3 regions of the Halomonas sp. B23F22_10 genome follow, and region 3 is predicted to be linked to each of the others. Evidence: predicted binding sites of a transcription regulator. Region 3 holds the regulator's gene; each other region holds the start of a gene.

Region 1 (6,865 bases), on a different contig from region 3:
CCATGTCCTCGGCACGGCTGTTGATGCCGATCAGCATGCCTTCGTAGACCTCGGTGCCGTGCTCGATGATCAGCTTGCCGCGATCCTGCAGCGCGAACAGCGCGTAGGCCAGGGCCTTGCCGGAGACCATGGACACCAGCACGCCGTTGCGACGCTCGACCGAGGCGTCCGGCTTGAGGTCGCCGTAGTGGTCGAAGCGGCTGGTCAGGATGCCGGTGCCGGAGGTCAGGGTCAGGAACTGACCGCGGAAGCCGATCAGGCCGCGCGCCGGGATGATGAAGTCGAGACGCACCCGGCCCTTGCCGTCGGGATTCATGTTCTTGAGCTCGCCCTTGCGGTAGCCGAGCTCTTCCATGATGGCGCCCTGGTGCTGCTCCTCGCAGTCGATGATGACTTCTTCGTAGGGCTCCTGCTCCTGGCCGTCGATCTCGCGGATAATGACCTCGGGGCGGCCCACGGCCAGCTCGAAGCCTTCACGACGCATGCTCTCGATCAGCACCGAGAGGTGCAGCTCGCCGCGGCCGGAGACGATGAACTTCTCCGGGGAGTCGCCCTGCTCGACGCGCAGCGCCACGTTGTGGATCAGCTCCTGGTCGAGGCGATCCTTGATGTTGCGGCTGGTGACGAACTTGCCGTCCTTGCCGGCGAACGGCGAGTCGTTGACCTGGAAGGTCATGGACACGGTCGGCTCGTCGACGGTCAGCGCCGGCAGCGCCTCGACGGCGGCCGGGTCGCACAGCGTATCGGAGATCGCCAGATCCTCGATGCCGGTGATGCAGATGATGTCGCCGGCGGTGGCTTCGTCGGTCTGCACGCGCTCGAGGCCGAGGTGGGTCATCACCTGGCCGATCTTGCCGCGGCGGGTGTTGCCTTCCTTGGAGACGACGGTGACCTGCTGGTTCGGCTTGACGCTGCCGCGGGTGATGCGGCCCAGGCCGATGACGCCGACGTAGCTGTTGTAGTCCAGCGCGGAGACCTGCATCTGGAACGGGGCTTCCAGCTCGACCTTGGGCGGCTCGACGATGTCGACGATGGCCTCGAACATCGGGCGCATGTCGTCGCTCAGCTCTTCCGGCTCGGTGCCGGCGATGCCGTTGAGCGCGGAGCAGTAGACGATCGGGAAGTCGAGCTGCTCGTCGGAGGCGCCGAGGTTGTCGAACAGGTCGAAGATCTGGTCGATGACCCAGTCGGGGCGGGCGCCCGGGCGGTCGATCTTGTTGACCACGACGATCGGCTTGAGGCCCTGGTCGAAGGCCTTCTGGGTCACGAAGCGGGTCTGCGGCATCGGGCCGTCGACGGCGTCGACCATCAGCAGCACGGAGTCGACCATGGACATCACGCGCTCGACTTCGCCACCGAAGTCGGCGTGTCCCGGGGTGTCCACGATGTTGATGTGGTAGTCGCGGCCGTTGCCGTCATCCCAGCGGATCGCCGTGTTCTTGGCCAGGATGGTGATGCCGCGTTCCTTCTCCTGGTCGTTGGAGTCCATGATGCGCTCCTGGCCTTCGGCCTTGCGGTCCAGGGTGCCGGACTGCTGGAGGAGCTTGTCGACCAGGGTGGTCTTGCCGTGGTCGACGTGAGCGATGATGGCGATGTTGCGAAGATTCTCGATCACGACGGGATCCTGCTGGGAAAATTGGGGTGGCATTATAGGGTCAGGACCTCGACGCTACCAGCCTTGTGGCGTCCGGAATCCGGATCGTCGCGGTGTTTTTCGCCCGCGCGTCGCCGCGGGGCGCCTGACGCGGCGGCTGGGCGGCGGAAGCGTCGGGCTGGTGCGCAAGAAAAGAGGGCTGCACATATTTGGTGCATCAAGGGCGTGCGAGCGTCATCTTGGGGCGCATTACGGCGGACGAGACGGTGCCATGAGCGGGCATGATGCAGATTGGTGACTCTGCACTCTCATGAAGCAGGTTTTTTTCTTCTTTCTTCTCAGTCGTTTATGGAAATTATTTCGGCGAATTTCGCCATTTTGGCACGCCATCTGCATTATTTGGGGCAATGCCATGGTCGTGCATGGCGGCGTGGGCATCGCACCGACGTCATGCTACAACGTCGACTGGACACACCCGCGACCGACGACAGACAGATTCAGCGGAATATCATAACCAGCCACTGTACCCTGGAGGACCTCATGTCCGAGAAGACTCTCGCCCTGATCGAAGAACACGACGTGAAGTGGATCGACCTGCGCTTCACCGACACCAAAGGCAAGGAACAGCACGTCACCATTCCGGCCCGTGACGTCGATGAAGAGTTCTTCGAGAACGGCCAGATGTTCGATGGCTCCTCCATCTCCGGCTGGAAGGGCATCAACGAGTCCGACATGATTCTGCGCCCGGAAGACGGCACCGGCTTCCTCGACCCCTTCACCGAAGACGCCACCCTGATCCTGCGCTGCGACATCATCGAGCCGGCCACCATGCAGGGCTACGAGCGTGATCCGCGCTCCATCGCCAAGCGCGCCGAGGCCTACCTGCAGTCCACCGGCCTGGGCGACACCGCCTTCTTCGGTCCGGAGCCCGAGTTCTTCATCTTCGACGAGGTGCACTGGAAGGCCGACATCGAAGGCGCCATGTACAAGATCACCTCCGAGGAAGGCGCCTGGGCCACCGACCGTCAGGTCGAGGGCGGCAACCTGGCGCACCGTCCGCGCGTCAAGGGCGGCTACTTCCCGGTGCCCCCGGTCGACAGCTTCCACGACATCCGTGGCGCCATGTGCAACACCCTCGAGGCCATCGGCCAGTCCGTCGAGGTGCACCACCACGAGGTCGCCAACGCCGGCCAGAACGAGATTGGCGTCAAGTTCAACACCTTGGTGAAGAAGGCCGACGAACTTCAGGAAATGAAGTACGTGGTGCACAACGTCGCCCACGCCTACGGCAAGACCGCCACCTTCATGCCCAAGCCGCTGGTCGGTGACAACGGTTCCGGCATGCACGTCCACCAGTCCTTCTGGAAGGGCGGCGAGAACCAGTTCGCCGGTGACGAGTACGCCGGCCTGTCCGAAATGGCGCTCTACTACATCGGCGGCATCATCAAGCACGCCCGTGCCCTGAACGCCTTCACCAACGCCTCCACCAACTCCTACAAGCGTCTTGTGCCGGGCTTCGAGGCGCCGGTCATGCTGGCCTACAGCGCCCGCAACCGCTCCGCGTCCATCCGCATCCCCTACACCGCGAGCCCCAAGGGCAAGCGCGTCGAGGCTCGTTTCCCCGACCCGACCGCCAACCCGTACCTGTGCTTCGCGGCGATGCTGATGGCCGGTATCGATGGCATCAAGAACAAGATCCATCCCGGCGACGCCATGGACAAGAACCTCTATGACCTGCCGCCGGAAGAAGGCAAGTCCATCCCGACCGTCGCCGAGAGCCTGGACCAGGCCCTCGAGGCGCTGGCCGAGGACCGCGCCTTCCTGACCGAGGGTGGCGTGTTCACCGACGATATGATCGATGCCTACATCGAGCTGCTCGAGGAAGACGTGGAGCGCCTGCGCATGACCACGCATCCGGTCGAGTTCGACATGTACTACAGCTGCTGATGCCGCGCGGCGCCCGGCGCCGCGCTCCAGCACGCGAAAGGCACGCCCGTGGGCGTGCCTTTTTTGTGCGTCTTTCTCCCGGGGCCTCCGCCCGGGATCAGTAGATCAGCATATGGCCGCCGATGCCCATGGCGAAGCCGAACACCGCCCCCAGCGGCGGGCCCCAGTGGCGCTCGAGCCGGGCCTGGGGCGCCAGGTCCTGGAACACCGAGTAGAGGATGCCGCCGGCGGCGAACAGCATGATCGCGGCCACCGCGGACGGGTAGGCGGCCAGCCACCAGTAGCCGCTCAGGCCGGCTAGCGGCCCCAGCCAGGCCATGGCGAAGAACATCGTCAGCAGGCGTCGGGTCGAGTAGTGGGTGTTCTCGCGCAGCTCGCGATAGGCGTTGAAGCCCTCCGGCAGGTTCTGCAGCGTCATCAGCAGCGCCAGCAGCACGCCGCTGCCGCCGCCGTAGGCGAAGGCCGCGCCCAGGGCCAGGGCCTCGGGCAGGAAGTCGGCGAGCATGGCGGTGAGCTGGCTGGCGGGGGTGCCGTTGCGGTAGAGGGCGATATCGAGCGCCATGAAGGTCAGGCCGCCGGCGAGGAACCAGGCCATGGCCGGCGCCAGGTCCAGGGCCTCGAAGCTGTTCGGCACCAGCACCAGGGCCACCGCCGAGAGCAGCGCGCCGCCGCCGAAGGCGATGATGCCGTGGCGCAGCTCGTTCTCCAGCCAGTTCGGCCGGATGCGCTCCTCCTTGGCCACCCAGCCGCCCAGCGGCATCGCCATGCCGGCCATCAGGGTCAACGCTATCACCTTCTCCCACGCGTCCATGCCGCTCGCTCCTTGGCTTGTCGTGTCGCAGGATCATCCTACTCGCATTCGCCCGGCCCGCGAACGTGGATTCCGTTCCGGGGCCGGCCTGGTCTAGGCTTGGAGCATGATGACGGCAGGCGCAAGGCGCGCCATGGACGGCCGTCACGGACCCGGGAGAGACACATGCACAAGGTTGTCATGACACTGGCGCTGAGCCTGGCGCTGAGCCTGCCGGCGGCGGCACAGACCATCTATCGCACCACCGACGCCCAGGGCAACGTCGTCTTCACCGACGATCCAAAGCGCGGCGGCGAGGCGATGGAGCTCGATCCGCTCACCGTGGTGCCGTCGCGGCCGGTGCAGCCGCTGTCGAGTGCCTCGCCCGGGCGGGCCGACGGCACCACGCGCTATGGCGAGCCCGGCCAGCCCTTCATGCCCTACGACGTCTTCGCGATCGCCTCCCCCGAGCAGGAGACGACCCTGCCCACCGGCGCCGCGGGCAACGCCCAGGTGCGGCTCGCCATCCGCCCCGACCTGCGCGACGACCATCGCGTGCGGCTGCTGGTGGACGGCCAGGTCAGCCAGTCCGCCATGCACACCGACACCTTCCTGCTCTCCAACCTCAACCGCGGCGAGCACCGGGTGCAGGCCGAGCTGCTCGACGCCTCCGGCGCGGTGCGCCACCGCACCTCGCCGCTGACGCTCTTCGTCCAGCGGGCCAGCGTCAATCTGCCGAGCAATCCCAACAACCCCGCCAACAATTAGCTGCCCCCTCGCCGGCCACATCGACCGCTGTGTCCGGACGGCTCCCCGAGGCCCTGTGACCCGCCCCCGGCGCGTGACGACGGGCGCTTCGATGCCTTCGATCACGCCGACCGGGTGAGCGAGGGCAGCGCCTTCCGCCATGCCGAGGCGTTGCGCGGCGATCGTCCGCCCCGGGACGATCGCCGCCGGCGCGACCATGAGGCATGGCGAGCGCATCACGACCCGCGCGCGCCCCTTCGGAAGGCGCCCGAGCGGGAGTGAGCGCGACCTCGCAGTGCGTGCACCAGCTTGGTGCACTACCATGGTGCATGATCCCCATGTCGGATCAGCCGGTAGGCGACGCCATGTCGTCTTCCCCAAAGTGGCGCGCTTCTTGCAGAACTTGAGGGAGGCGCCTCTCCACTCCGCTGCCGGGAATGCACCCATGTATCAACGCCTGATGGAACACCTCACCACCGCCGTGCTGCTGCTGGACGGCCAGCTGCGGCTGCGCTGGATGAATCCGGCGGCGGAGGCCTTGCTGGCGTTGAGCCGCTCGCGGGTGATCGGCCAGCCGCTGCCGGGGCTGGTGAACTCGGAGGACGACATCGGCGCGCTGCTGGCCAAGGCCCGCGACGAGTTTCATCCCTATACCCAGCGCGAGGCGCGCCTGACCCTGCCCACCGGCGACGCGCTGACGGTGGACTACACCGTCACCCCGCTGTCGGCGGACGAGCTGCTGATGGAGCTGGAGCCCCGCGACCGGCTGCTGCGCATCTCCCGCGAGGAGGCGCTGCAGACCCGCCAGGAGACGATCAAGGTGCTGGCGCGCGGGCTCGCCCATGAGGTCAAGAATCCGCTGGGCGGGATCCGCGGCGCCGCCCAGCTGCTGGAGCGTGACCTGGGCGACTCCCGGCTCACCGAGTTCACCCATATCATCGTCGAGGAGGCCGACCGGCTGCGCGACCTGGTGGACGCCATGCTCGGCCCGCATCGCCTCAATCGACACGAGCCGCTCAACATCCACAAGGTGCTGGAGCGGGTCCGCGCCCTGGTGGCGGTGGAGCATCCCGAGGTGACGTTCACCCGCGACTACGACCCCAGCCTGCCCGATCTGATGGGCGACGAGTCCCAGCTGATCCAGGCCATCCTCAACGTGGCGCGCAACGCCGTGCAGGCGATGACCGAGGCCGGGATCGAGGGGCCCACCCTGGTGCTCAAGACCCGCGCGCGTCGCCAGTTCACCCTGGGCGCCGAGCGCCATCGCCTGGTCTGCCAGGTGAGCCTCATCGACAACGGTCCCGGCATCCCCGAGGAGCTCAAGGAGACGCTGTTCTACCCCATGGTGTCCGGCCGCGCCGAGGGCAGCGGCCTGGGGCTGTCGATCGCCCAGTCGGTCCTGCACCGTCACCAGGGGCTGATCGAGTGCGACTCCCGGCCGGGCCAGACCGAATTCCGACTGCTGATACCGCTGGAGACATCCCATGACTGAAGCCGCACGCGTCATGATCGTCGATGACGATCGCGCCATTCGCTGGGTGCTGGAGCGCGCTCTGGCCCAGCCCGACCTCGAGGTCGAGAGCGTCGAGCGTGCCGACCGGATCCTCGAGCGGCTGCTCGAGGATCCGCCCGACGTGCTGGTCACCGACATCCGCATGCCGGGCCTGGACGGCCTGGACCTGATGGCGAAGGTACGCGAGGCGCATCCGGAGCTGCCGGTGATCGTGATGACCGCCCACTCCGACCTCGACAGCGCGGTGGCCTCCTACCAGGGCGGCGCCTTCGAG
Region 2 (6,865 bases), on a different contig from region 3:
CCCAGCGACAGCCCGGCCACCAGGGTGCCCCACAGGTTCCCCACGCCGCCGAACACCACCACCATGAACGAATCGATGATGTAGTTCTGGCCGAGGTTGGGGCCCACGTTGGTCAGCTGCGACAGCGCCACGCCGGCGAGGCCGGCCACGCCGGAGCCCAGCGCGAAGGTCAGGATGTCGACCCGGGTCGCGCGGATGCCCATCGAGCGTGCCATGGCACGGCTCTGGGTCACGGCACGCACCTCCAGGCCCAGCCGGGTGCGGCGCATCACCAGCATCAGGCCGGCGAACACCAGCAGCGCGAAGCCCAGCACGAACAGGCGGTTGAGGGTCAGCGACAGGCCCTCGTTGATCATCAGCGAGCCGCTCATCCACTCCGGCGAGACCACCGTGCGGTTGAGCGGCGAGATCAGGGTGCGCACCAGCTGCTGGAGGATCAGGCTGACGCCGAAGGTGGCCAGCAGGGTCTCCAGCGGGCGGCCCTTGAGGAACTGGATGACGCTGCGCTCGATGACGATCCCGGCCAGCGCCGCGACCAGGAAGCCCGCGGGAATCGACAGCACCAGCGCCAGTCCCGGCTGGCCCGGCAGCAGCTGCTGCATGCCCCAGGTGGTGTAGGCGCCGAGCATGATCAGCTCGCCGTGGGCCATGTTGATCACGCCCATCACGCCGAAGGTGATGGCCAGGCCGATCGCCGCCAGCACCAGCACCGAGCCGAGCGACAGGCCGAAATACAGCGTCTGGATGCCGTCGTTCAGCTTCTGCTTCTGTTCGATGCCGGCCAGGGCCTCGGTGGCGGCCTCGGCCAGTGCCGCGTCGTCGCTGCGGGCGGCGGCGCTGAGCGCCGAGCGCACGGACGCATTCAGGCTGCCGGACAGCGCCTCCACCGCCTCGAGGTCGCCCCGCTCCAGGCGCTGGATGGCGATGGCCTGGGTCAAGAGCCGCCGCACCTCGTCGTCGGCCTCGTTGTCCACCAGGCCATTCAGCGGCTCGACCATCGCCGGGCTCACCTCGCCGAGCAGGTCACGGGCCGCCTCGCGGCGCGCCGAGACCGACGGGGCACGCAGGTCGAGCAGCGCCAGGGTGTTCTGCAGCTGGCCGCGCAGCGCATTGTTGATGCCGATGCGATCGAGATCGCGGCGCGACACTTCGCCGAGGTCCTCGTCGGAGAGCGCATCACGCACCGGCCAGTGGCGGCCGCGATTGGCAAGCACCACCACGAAGCGACCGCCGTCTTCCTGACGCTGCAGCTTGCCGTCGAGCAGCGCCTCGAGCCAGACGCGGCTCTGCGGATGGCCGCTGTCGGCGATGGCCGTCACGGCCTCGCCCTTGGCGGCGTAGGAATCGGTGTCCAGGGCCTCGAGCAGAGCCCGGCCGTCGTCATCGGGCGCGGCCAGGGCGGCCGGCGCGGCGAACGAGACGACGATCAGGCACAGCAGCCCCTGCACGAGGGAGCGAATCGTCCTCATGACCATGTCCTGTCAGTGGGAGAATGGAAGCCCCGGGCCGCGACCGCGGCCCGGGGAGCGGCTTATTCGGCCGAGGCCACCTCGGCGTCGGCGCCGCCACCGCAGCGTCCCTCGACGACGTTGTAGTTGCCGCAGCGCATCGGCGCGCGCCAGTCGCTGATCAGGTCGCGCGAGCCCGGCAGGTAGTCGGACCAGGCATCGCCGGCCACGGTGGACGGGGTCTCCCAGACGATGGAGAACTGGCCATTGTCCTGGATCTCGCCGATCAGCACCGGCTTGGTGATGTGGTGGTTGGGCATCATGGTGGCGTAGCCGCCGGTCAGGTTGGGCACGGACACGCCGATGATGGCGTCCTTGACCGCGTCGACCTCGGCGGTGCCGGCCTTGCGCACGGCCTCGGCCCACATGTTGAAGCCGATGTAGTGGGCCTCCATCGGATCGTTGGTGACCGCCATCTCGTCGCCGGTGTAGTCGATCCAGCTGTCGATGAAGTCGTAGTTGGTGTCGGTATCGACGCTCATGAAGTAGTTCCAGGCGGCCAGATGGCCGACCAGCGGCGCGGTGTCGATGCCGGACAGCTCCTGCTCGCCCACCGAGAAGGCCACCACCGGGATGTCCGCGGCGTCGATGCCCTGATTCCCGAGCTCGCGATAGAACGGCACGTTGGCGTCGCCGTTGATGGTCGAGACCACCGCGGTCTTCTTGCCCTGGCTGCCGAAGTCGGCGATGTCGGAGACGATGTTCTGCCAGTCGGAATGCCCGAAGGGGGTGTAGTTGACCATGATGTCGTCATCGGCCACGCCGTGGTCCTTGAGGTAGGCCTCGAGGATCTTGTTGGTGGTGCGCGGATAGACGTAGTCGGTGCCGGCCAGCACCCAGCGCTCCACGCCGACCTCGTTCATCAGATAGTCGACCGCCGGGACCGCCTGCTGATTGGGCGCCGCGCCGGTGTAGAAGACGTTCTCGGAGGACTCCTCGCCCTCGTACTGGACCGGATAGAACAGCAGGCCATCGAGCTCTTCGACCACCGGCAGCACCGACTTGCGCGACACCGAGGTCCAGTTGCCGAAGATCACGTCGACCTCGTCCTGGGCCAGCAGCTGGCGCGCCTTCTCGGCGAACAGCGGCCAGTCGGAGGCCGGGTCGACCACCACCGGCTCGAGCTCGCGGCCGAGCAGGCCGCCCTGCGCGTTCTGCTGCTCGATCAGCATCAGCATGGTGTCCTTGAGGGTCGACTCGCTGATGGCCATGGTGCCGGAGAGCGAGTGCAGGATGCCGACCTTGATCGGGTCCTCCTGGGCCATGGCGGGTGCCGAGACGGCGAGGCTCAGCAGGGTGGCGGCGAACAGACGCTTGGGCACGGCGGGCGAATGGGAACTCATGATCATCTCCTTGTCGATCCAGACGTAGTATTGGCGTTGTTATGAAGGGCGGTGGCACGCCACGGTGCACCATGCCCTACCCCCGCGGTGCAAGAGCTACGCCACATTCTGGATCAACCGGGATAAACATTAACTTTCAATAATTTAATGGATCCTCCAACACACTTCCTCCTGCCGATAGTGCCCTTCTGGTGCAAGTGTCGCACCGGCTTCGCTCCACGTTGGTGCCACCCCGAGGCGCTGGGAGGTCGCGGCCGAGGGCGCATGGTGTCGCTGTCGATATCAATGTCAGGCCGATAACGAAACGGGGACGCCGGCACGATGCCGACGCCCCCGTCAGGTGGCGGATGCGATCAGGTTCACGCCATCAGTCGCCGTCCGGGCCTCCGGTGCCGGTGGCCACCTTCATGCGACGGCGCAGCAGCGGGCCGACGATATAGGGCAGGATCAGGCCCAGGCCGGCGAACACCCACAGGCCGATGGCCAGGCCGCTGTCCCACAGGATGGTCCAGTCGCCGTCGGCGATGTCCATGGCGTGACGCAGGTTCTTCTCCATCTCCGGCCCCAGTAGCAGGCCGAGGATGATCGGCACCAGCGGTATCTCCAGCTTGCGGAAGAGATAGCCGGCCACGCCGAAGGCCACCATGAAGTAGAGGTCGAAGGCGCTGTTGCTGATCGAGTAGATGCCCACGAAGGCCACCATGGTGACGACCGGCAGCAGGTACTTCGGCGGCACCGACAGCAGCCGGACGAAGATGCCCACCAGCGGAATGTTCAGCACCAGCAGCAGGAAGTTGCCGATCAGCAGCGCCGCGATCACGCCCCAGACGATATCGGCGTTCTGGGTGAACATCAGCGGCCCCGGGGTGATGTTCAGCGAGATCAGCAGCGCCAGCAGCACCGCGGTGGTGCCGCTGCCCGGCACGCCGAGGGTCAGCATCGGCACCAGGGCGCCGCTGGAGGCGCCGTTGTTGCCGGCCTCGGGGCCGGCCACGCCGCGCGGGTCGCCCTCACCGAAGTAGCCCTTGCTGCCGACCACCTTCTTCTCGAGGGTGTAGCCGATGAAGCTGCCCAGGGAAGCCCCCGCACCGGGAAGCACACCGGCGATGAAGCCCAGGATGCCGCCGCGGATGCTCGACGGCATGATGCCGCGGATGTCGGCCCACTTCAGCGACAGCTTGTTGACGGTCATCTTTTCCTTGCCGCCGCCGGCCTTGTCCTCGATGAAGAACAAGAGCTCGGAGATGGCGAACAGGCCGACGATGGCGATGATGAAGTCGACGCCCTCGTAGAGCTCCAGCACGCCGAAGGTGTAGCGCTGCACGCCGGTGCTGTCGATGCCCATGGTGGAGATCATCAGGCCCAGGCAGGCCGCCACCACGGTCTTCATCGGGTTCTTGCCGGTGATGCCGCCGAGGGTGGCGAAGGCCAGCAGGAACAGTGCGAAGTACTCGGCCGGGCCGAAGGTCAGGGCGAACTTGGCCAGCAGCGGCGCCAGCAGGATCAGGCCCACGGTGGCGATCAGGCTGCCCATGAAGGAGGCCACGGCGGAGATCGCCAGCGCCTCGGCGGCCTTGCCCTTCTTCGCCATCGGGTAGCCGTCGAGACAGGTCATCATCGCCGGCTCGTCGCCGGGGATGTTGAGCAGAATCGAGGAGATGCGCCCGCCGTACATGGCCCCGGCATAGACCGAGGTGAGCATGATCAGCGCGGTTTCCGGCGGCAGGCCCAGGGAGAAGGCCAGCGGAATCAGGATCGCCACGCCGTTGGCCGGCCCGAGGCCCGGCAGCGCCCCGATCAGGGTGCCGAGGAAGGCCCCCAGCAGGGCGAACATCAGGTTATGCGGCGCCAGGGCGACGCCGAAGCCGTCGATCAGATAACCCAGCGTTTCCATCAGCTCACCTCCAGGACAGACAGCGGCCCCAGCGGCAGCGCCAGATCGAGGGCAAAGTTGAACACCAGGAACACCACCACGCCGGCCACGCCGCCGGTGACATAGGCCCGGACCGGAGAGGCGCCCATGCGCCAGCACAGCGTACCCACCGCCAGCAGGGTGCTGAGGATGAAGCCGAGCGGCTGCAGCAGCGCGGTGTAGGCGATCAGCACCAGCACCGCGATCACCAGCTCGATGCCGGTGCGGCTCCAGGGCCAGGCGTTATCCGGGTCGGGACGCACGATCAGATAGAGGCTGGACAGCGCCAGCACGACGGAAAGCAGCAGCGGGAAGGTCTCGGGGCCGACGCCCTCGGACCCGCCGAACGGTTCGGGAAACTGGGTAGCGCCCCAGCCGTACGCGACGGCCAGGGCGATCAACAGGACCCCGAAGATGCGGTCGTTGAAGGTCATTCCTGAATCAGCCCGATATCTTTGGAGAGTTGGTTGATGTCGGCGATCTGGTCGTTCACGAACTGCTCGAACTCACCGGCGCTCATGTGGAACGGCATCAGGCCGTTGCTGGCCATCACGTCCTTCCACTCCTGGCTCTCGTAGATGGTGTCCATGGCCTCCATCCAGTACTGCTTGGCGTCGTCGGAGACGTCGGCCGGCATGTAGAAGCCGCGCCAGTTCGGACCGATGGCGTCGATGCCCTGCTCGCGGGCGGTGGGGATGTCGCTGTACTCGCCCGGCAGGCGCTCCTCGGAGAGCACGGCCAGCACCCGCAGGTCACCGGATTCCATGAAGCCCTGGGCCTCGGTGATGTCGCCGGTGAAGGCATCGACGTGGCCGCCGACCACCTGGGTCATGGCCTCGCCGCCGTTGTTGTACGACAGGTAGGGAATCCGCGGCAGGTTCTCGACCCCGGCTTCCTGGGCGGCGATCAGCACCTTGAGGTGGTCCCAGCCGCCCTTGGCGCTGCCGCCGGCGAACTTGACGCTGCGCGGGTTTTCCTTGAGCGCGTCCATCAGCTCGGGCAGGTCGTCGTACTCGGAGTCATCGGCCACGGCGATCACGCCGTAGTCGGCGCCCAGCGCGCCCACCCAGTTGACCATGTCGGCGTTCATGCCCGGGAACTGGCCCTGGGCCAGACGGGTGGTGGTGGCGGTGGAGGCGGCCACCAGCAGCTGGTCGTCGCCGGCGCGCTTGCTGACGGTGTGGGCGAAGGCCACGCCACCGCCGGCACCGGCCATGTTGATGGTCTGCACGCTGGCCGGCACCAGGTCCAGCTGTTCCATCACGTTGCCCACGCTGCGGCAGGTGAAGTCCCAGCCGCCACCCGGGTCGGCGGGGGCGATGCATTCGACCTTGCCTTCCGGCTCGAAGGCCATGGAGGAACCGGCGCTGACGGTGAAGGCGGCGACGGCGACAAACTTGAGTGGCGTTCTCACGGACATTGTTGTTGTCCCCTCTGATGTTTTCGTTGGCAGATCGGGTCGGGCTTGTCGGACGCTGACACCTGCCTTACAATTCTGTAAGGCAGAACAGCGTTCCCTTGGGCGGAAAATTAGGCCGCCCATGCCATGGGGGTCAATGCCGTTTCGGCGAATTGCGACCAAAGTTGCAGAGGCCCTGATCGCCGTCACGGAGGCCGCACAGGGCCATGAGAGACCATCCCCGGCGATGGCGAGAGCAAGATCATGAACGAGGAGCGACGATGGCCCAGGACCGCGTCGAGGCCGTCGAGCGCGCACTGACCGTGCTCGAGGTGTTCGATTCTTCCCAGGAGGCGTTCGCCCTGGCCGAACTGGCCGAGGCGACCGGCTTCTACAAGAGCACCCTGCTGCGCCTGCTCGGCTCGCTGGCCCGTTTCGACTACGTGCAGCGCGGCGATGACGGCCGCTGGCGGCTCGGCGGCAGCCCCATGCGCCTGGCCCGTCGACACGCGCCCTCGCAGCAGCTGGCCGCGCGCGTCCAGCCCTGGCTCGACCGCCTGGCCGCCGAGACCGGCGAGACCGCCGCCCTGCTGGCGCTGCATCCCGGCGAGGCGGAATGCCGTCTGGCCGCCCTGCCCGCCACACCGCTGCGCCACGACCTGCGCCCCGGCAGCCGCTGGCCGGTGGAGCAGGACGTGGACCC
Region 3 (6,865 bases):
CGCCTGACCACGCCGCGCCTGGAGCACACGCCCGTCGACGACGCCACCCGACTGACCACGCCCCACGCCGAGCTCCGCGACAGCGAGGGCCGACTGTGGCTGGCCGACGCTCAGCGTGGACGCCTGGAAGACGGGCAGCGCCTGCTCACTCTCGAGGGCCAGGCGGTACTGACCGCCCCCGAGGAGCGCTGGCGGCTCGAGACCGAGCTCCTGCACTACGACAGCATCGCCGGTCACGCCTGGAGCGACACGCCGGCGCGACTCAGCCAGCCACCGCAGTGGATGCGCGGCGAGCGCTTCGACGCCTGGCTCGATGACAACCGCGCCCGACTGACCGACAATGTGCGCGGCCACCACCCGCCGGACACCCAGGAGGACCCCGAGTCATGACGCGACCCCTCGCTTCACTGCTCAGCGCGGCGCTGCTCGCCACGATGCTGGCCGCCCCCGCCGCCCTGGCACTGGAAGGCGATGCCAGCGCCCCCATCCAGGTCGAGGCCGACCGGCTGGATCTCGACGATCGCGCCGGCACCGCCGTCTACCAGGGCGACGTGCGCATCCAGCAGGGCAGCATGCAATTGACCGGCGACCGCGTGGAGATCCAGCGCAACGACGCCGGCCAGCTGACCACCGCCACCGCTACCGGCCAGCGCGCCTACCTGGAGCAGAAGCCTTCCCCGGACCAGCCGCTGGTCCGCGCCTGGGGCCGCACCGTGATCTACCACGTGGCCGAGCGGCGCATCGAGCTGGTCGACCAGGCCGAACTTCACCAGGGCGGCGACACCTTCGACGGCGGCTACCTCGAATACTTCCTCGATCGCCGGGTGGTGCAGGCGCGCTCCGATGCCCAGGGCGTCGGCGAGAGCCAGCGCGTGCGCATGACCCTCGAGCCGGAACAACAGGACGGCCCATGAAGACCCTCAGCGCCCGGAACCTGGCCAAGAGCTACAAGCGTCGCCGCGTGGTCCACGACATCAGCCTGGAGATCCAGCAGGGCCGCATCATCGGCCTGCTGGGCCCCAACGGGGCCGGCAAGACCACCTCCTTCTACATGATCGTCGGCCTGGTCCGTGCCGACGCCGGCCGTGTCGCCATCGACGACCGCGACCTCTCCGGCGCCGCCATGCACCAGCGCGCCCAGGCCGGGATCGGCTACCTGCCTCAGGAGGCCTCGATCTTCCGCAAGCTGTCGGTGGCCGACAACATCATGGCGATCCTCGAGACCCGCCGCGATCTCGACCGCAGCGGCCGCAAGGCGCGCCTGGAGGCGCTGCTGGAGGAGTTCCACATCACCCACATCCGCGACAACCTGGGCATGAGCCTGTCCGGCGGCGAACGCCGGCGGGTCGAGATCGCCCGGGCGCTGGCCACCGAACCCGACTTCATCCTGCTCGACGAGCCCTTCGCCGGCGTCGACCCCATCTCGGTGGGCGACATCAAGGGCATCATCCGCCAGCTCAAGGCGCGCGAGATCGGCGTGCTGATCACCGACCACAACGTGCGCGAGACGCTGGACATCTGCGACGGCGCCTACATCGTCGGCGACGGCCAGATCATCGCCGACGGTGACGCCGAGGAGATCCTCGCCAACCAGCGGGTGCGCGACGTCTATCTGGGCCAGGACTTCCGTCTCTGACCCCTTGGCCTTCGCAAGTCACTGATATACTAACGCCATGCACAGACGGGCATGGCGATTGCCGTTGGCACGCTAATTGCTGCGAACACGCTTGCATGGCGGACGCCCGGGCACTAGGGTGGAAGACCTCTTTACCGCAGGATCGGACCGCTCGCCCATGGCCATGAAGGCATCCCTTCAACTGCGTGTCGGCACCCAGCTGACCATGACCCCTCAGCTGCAGCAGGCCATCGGCCTGCTGCAGCTCTCGACCCTCGATCTGCGCCAGGAGATCCAGCAGGCCCTCGAGGCCAATCCCATGCTCGAGCTCGAGGACGACTTCGGCGAACAGGCCGTCAGCGAGACGCCGGACGACGACTGGTCGGACGAGATCCCGGAAGAGCTGAGCGTCGACAGCGACTGGTCCGACACCTTCCAGGACGCCGGCGGCAGCGGTGAGGCCCCCGACTTCGAACGTCAGGCCGCCGACCAGAGCCTGCAGAGCCATCTCGTCTGGCAGCTGGCGATGAGCGGTCTCGATGAGCGCGAGAGGCGCATCGCCGAGAGCCTGATCGATGCCGTGACCCCGGACGGCTATCTGGATCAGCCGCTGGACGAGCTGCGCGATGGCCTGCGCGCCCAGGCCCTCGAGGGGCTCGCCACCCGCGAGGTCGAAGCGGTGCTGCTGCGCCTGCAGCAGTTCGAGCCCACCGGGGTGTTCGCCCGCGATCTGCGCGAGTGCCTGCTGCTGCAGCTCGCCACCCTGCCCGATGACACCCCGCTGCTGCCCCAGGCCCGGCGCCTGGTGCGCCAGTTCCTGGAGGCCCTGGCCGGCAACGATCGCCGGCTGCTCAAGCGGCGCCTGGGGCTGGACGACGACACCCTCGACGAGGTCATCGCCCTGATCCGCGGCCTCGACCCACGGCCGGGCAGCGAATTCGCCAGCGGCGACAGCGACTACGTGATTCCCGACCTGATCGCCCGCCACACCCCACAGGGCTGGCGCGTCGAGCTCAACCCGGAGGCGATGCCGCGGCTGCGCATCCAGCCCGACTACGCGGCGCTGATCAAGCGCGCGGACAAGAGCGACGACAACCAATTTCTCAAGGACCACCTGCAGGAGGCGCGCTGGCTGATCAAGAGCCTGGCCAGCCGCAACGATACCCTGCTGCGGGTCGGCCACGAGGTGATGACCCGCCAGATCGAGTTCCTCGAGCGCGGCGAGGAAGCCATGAAGCCGCTGATCCTGGCCGACATCGCCCAGGCCGTGGAGATGCACGAATCGACCATCTCCCGGGTCACCACCCAGAAGTTCATCCACACGCCGCGCGGCGTCTTCGAACTCAAGTACTTCTTCTCCAGCCAGGTCGGCGACGGCGAGGACGCCCACTCCAGCACCGCGATCCGCGCCCGCATCCGCAAGCTGATCGAGGGCGAGCCGCCACGCAAGCCGCTGTCCGACAGCAAGCTGGTCACCCTGCTCGCCGAGGAGGGCATCGAGGTCGCCCGTCGCACCGTCGCCAAGTATCGCGAAGCGATGCACATCCCGTCTTCCAGCCAGCGGAAACGCCTCGGCTGAGACCCCGCCGAAGGCGATTTCCAGAGCGTGAAAACGCGTCTGTCGCGGGGGGTTTGCAAGGCACCAAAAAGGGTTACAATCGAGTCACCACCCAAGGAGCAAGGAGCGTGTCATGCAAGTCAACCTCACCGGCCATCACGTGGAATTGACCGAGCCCCTGCGTGACTACGTGCAGGAGAAGCTCTCCCGCCTGGAACGTCACTACGACAACATCACCACCGTTCAGGTCACGCTCTCCGTCGAAAAAGAACGCCAGCAGGCCGCCTGCACGCTGCACGCCGCCGGTGCCGATCTGCACGCCGAAGCGATGGATGCCGACATGTACGCCGCCATCGACGCCCTTGCCGACAAGCTGGACCGCCAGCTCGTCAAGCACAAGGAAAAGACCCAGGCCCGCGCCCAGGGCGCCGCAAGCGTCCGCTGAGCCATGTCTCTTGAAACCATCCTTCCCCCCGAGCGCACCCTCTTCGGCGTGCCCGGGGGGAGCAAGAAACGAGTGCTGGAATTCTTCAGCACCTTCATTGCCCAGAACATTCCGAGTCTCGACAGCCAGGAAGTCTTCAGCCGGCTGATCGGGCGCGAACGGCTGGGCAGCACCGGCATCGGGCACGGGGTCGCCATTCCCCATTCCCGCAACCCGCACTGCAAGGCGCCCATCGCCGGCTTTCTCAAGCTCGCCGAACCGGTCGACTTCGATGCCATCGACGGCGAACCCGTCGACCTGGTGTTCGTGCTGCTGGTTCCCGAGGAAGCTGACGACGCCCATCTCGCCCTGCTCGGCCAGGTGGCCAGCGTGATGAACGACGCCGAGACCCGCAGCGCCCTGCGCCGGGCCGGCAGCCAGCGCGAGCTTCACGACAGCCTCCTCGACGCCATCCGACGACAGGCACCGGCCGCCAGCGGTCGCGGCTGAGCGCCGCCGCCTCGACCAGGAGACCCGACCCGTCATGCAGCTCGTCATCATCAGCGGACGCTCCGGCTCCGGCAAGTCGATCGCCCTGCAGGCCCTCGAGGACCTCGGCTTCTACGCCATCGACAACCTGCCGGCTATGCTGCTTGGCCCGCTGGTCGACGAGCTGCGCAGCGGTCAGTCCCTGCGCAGCGCCGTGGCGGTCAGCATCGACGCCCGCAACCTGCCCCACGCCCTGGAGCGCTTCCCGGCGCTGCTCGATGACGTCCGCTCCCGCGACATCCAGTGCCAGGTGATCTATCTGACCACCGACGCACGCATTCTGCTGGAGCGCTATTCCGCCACCCGGCGCCGCCACCCCCTGACCCGAGACACCGAGATGACGCTGGCCGAGGCGATCGACCGCGAGGAAGACGCCCTGGCGGAGATCCGCGACCTCGCCGACCTGCTGATCGACACCTCGCGACTCTCGGTGCACGACCTGCGCGGCCGCATCACCGACCAGGTGGCCGGCCATCGCCGCGAAGGGCTGACACTGACCCTCGAGTCCTTCGGCTTCAAGCGCGGCGTGCCGCTCGACGCCGATATCGTGTTCGACGTCCGCTGCCTGCCCAACCCCTACTGGGACCCTCAGCTACGCGAGGCGACCGGCCGCGACGACAGCGTGATCGCCTTCCTCGAGAGCTATCCGGTGGTCGACGAGATGGCCGCCGACATCCTGGCCTGGGTCGAACGCTGGCTGCCCCGCTACCGGGCCAGCCAGCGCAGCTACCTGACCGTGGCAATCGGCTGCACCGGCGGTCAGCATCGCTCCACCTACCTGGCCGAGCGGCTGTCCCGGCGCCTCGCCGAGACCCACGCCGGCGTTCGCCTGCGTCACCGCGAGCTCGGCCTGCAACTCACGCTCCCCGCCCCGAACGACGCCAAGGACCGCTAGTCACGTGCCCAGCCGCAAGCTCACCCTGACCAACAAGCGCGGCCTGCACGCCCGCGCCGCCACCCGCCTGGTGCAGTGCTGCCAGCCCTTCGCCTCACGGGTCCTCGTCTGCCACGGCGACCAGCAGGCCGATGCCGCCAACATCATGGCGCTGCTGATGCTGGCCGCCCCCTGCGGCACCGAGCTGACCCTGGAGGCCGACGGCGACGACAGCGAGGCGGTGCTGGACGCGCTGGAAGCCCTTTTCGAGGCCCGCTTCGACGAAGAGACCTGACGCGATACGCCATAGATCAACGACCGAGCCTCGAACACAAAAAAGCCCGCGATTATCTCGCGGGCTTATTTCATGTCCGGAGTGTCGTTACCGGGGCCGGCTCAGCTGCCGGCCACGGTCATCTCGTCGATCAGCCAGCTGCCGGTGTGGACGCTGCCGCGGGTGTCGATGTCGTCGCCGACGCCGACCAGCCCCTGGAACATCGTCGCCAGGTTGCCGGCGATGGTGAATTCCTCCACCGGATGCTGGATGCGGCCGTTCTCGACCCAGAAGCCCGCGGCGCCGCGGGAGTAGTCACCGGTGACGCCGTTGACGCCCTGGCCCATCAGCTCGGTGACCAGCACGCCGCGATCCATGCGCGCGAGCAGGGCCTCCTGGGACTCGAGCGGCGCGGTGAGGCGCAGGTTGCGGGCGCCGCCGGCGTTGCCGGTGGTCTCCATGCCCAGCCGCCGCGCGCTGTAGGCGGACAGCATGTAGCTGGCCAGCCGCCCCTGGTCGATGAAGACGTTGTCGCGGGTCGCCACGCCATCGCCGTCGAAGGCGCTGCTGGCCATGCCGCGCATCAGTCGCGGTTTCTCCTGCAGCGAGAACCACTCGGGGAAGAGCGCGTCGCCGAGGCGGTCGCACAGGAAGGAGGACTGGCGATAGAGGGCGCCGCCGGCGATGGCGCCGAGGAAGCTGCCGACCAGCCCCGACGCCAGGCTTGGATCGAACAGCACCGGCATCCGCCCGGTGGCCGGGCGCTGGCCGCCGAGCCGGCGCAGGGTGCGCCGGGCGGCGCTCTCGCCCACCGCTTCGGGGGCCAGCAGCTCACGAGGATCGCGGGCGCTGGTGTAGTCGTAGTCGCGCTGCATGCCGTGCTCGTCCTCGGCGATCAGCATGCAGGACAGCGAATGGCGGCTGCCGCGCTGACTGCCCAGGAAGCCGTGACTGTTGGCATAGACGCGCACGCCCTCGCCGCTGGACAGCCCCGCGCCGTCGGAGCTCTTGATGCCCGCCTGACCGCGGCCGGCATTCTCGCAGGCCAGCGCCAGCTCGACCGCCTCCTCGGTGGACAGCGCCCAGGGGTGATGGACGTCGAGGTCCGGCAGTTCCCGGGCCATCAGCTCGGCCGGGGCGAGCCCCGAGGCCGGATCCTCGCCGGTATAGCGGGCGATGGCCATGGCCTTCTCGACCACGTCCCGGATCGACGCCTCCGAGGCATCGGTGGACGAGGCACTGCCCTTGCGTTGGCCGACATAGACGGTCACCGCGATGCCCTGATCGCGGGACAGCTCGACGGTCTCGACCTCGCCCTCGCGCACGTTGACACCCACGCCCTGGTCGACGCTGGCGCCCACCTCGCAGGCATCGGCGCCGAGCCGGCGGGCCAGCGCCAGGGCCGCCTCGGCGCGGGTTTCCAGCAGCGACTGCTGGGCGACGGCATCGAAAGCCTGTGTCATCGTCTTGACTCCTCACTCGACCGGCCACGCGGCCGATACACAACATGGTCGTTTGGCCAGCCCGACGCGGCGGGCTGGTATACTGGGCCGATGCCTAACGCCCCTCTC

Evidence for each region. Region 3 encodes sigma-54, which starts transcription at its own class of promoters, with help from an activator protein. Its sites were predicted from a motif close to TGGCACNNNNNTTGCTNT; they were not measured.
Region 1: glnA (glutamate--ammonia ligase) is a predicted target of sigma-54. The motif match lies at 1,974-1,991, and genes of this name have one in related genera.
Region 2: urtA (urea ABC transporter substrate-binding protein) is a predicted target of sigma-54. The motif match lies at 2,938-2,955, and genes of this name have one in related genera.

The regions. Positions count from the first base shown of each region.
Region 1 is NZ_JBIEKF010000007.1:74,200-81,064, reverse strand. It holds gene typA (translational GTPase TypA) at 1-1,615, opposite strand, end outside; gene glnA (glutamate--ammonia ligase) at 2,135-3,541, shown strand; gene ACGTNF_RS14850 (ZIP family metal transporter) at 3,639-4,352, opposite strand; gene ACGTNF_RS14845 (DUF4124 domain-containing protein) at 4,518-5,099, shown strand; gene glnL (nitrogen regulation protein NR(II)) at 5,524-6,570, shown strand; gene glnG (nitrogen regulation protein NR(I)) at 6,563-6,865, shown strand, end outside.
Region 2 is NZ_JBIEKF010000001.1:527,712-534,576, reverse strand. It holds gene urtB (urea ABC transporter permease subunit UrtB) at 1-1,469, opposite strand, end outside; gene urtA (urea ABC transporter substrate-binding protein) at 1,532-2,851, opposite strand; gene ACGTNF_RS02350 (tripartite tricarboxylate transporter permease) at 3,219-4,745, opposite strand; gene ACGTNF_RS02345 (tripartite tricarboxylate transporter TctB family protein) at 4,745-5,197, opposite strand; gene ACGTNF_RS02340 (Bug family tripartite tricarboxylate transporter substrate binding protein) at 5,194-6,183, opposite strand; gene ACGTNF_RS02335 (helix-turn-helix domain-containing protein) at 6,444-6,865, shown strand, end outside.
Region 3 is NZ_JBIEKF010000002.1:421,694-428,558, forward strand. It holds gene lptC (LPS export ABC transporter periplasmic protein LptC) at 1-390, shown strand, start outside; gene lptA (lipopolysaccharide transport periplasmic protein LptA) at 387-914, shown strand; gene lptB (LPS export ABC transporter ATP-binding protein) at 911-1,636, shown strand; gene ACGTNF_RS06080 (RNA polymerase factor sigma-54) at 1,794-3,194, shown strand; gene hpf (ribosome hibernation-promoting factor, HPF/YfiA family) at 3,307-3,618, shown strand; gene ACGTNF_RS06090 (PTS sugar transporter subunit IIA) at 3,622-4,107, shown strand; gene rapZ (RNase adapter RapZ) at 4,142-5,041, shown strand; gene ACGTNF_RS06100 (HPr family phosphocarrier protein) at 5,046-5,315, shown strand; gene pmbA (metalloprotease PmbA) at 5,417-6,757, opposite strand.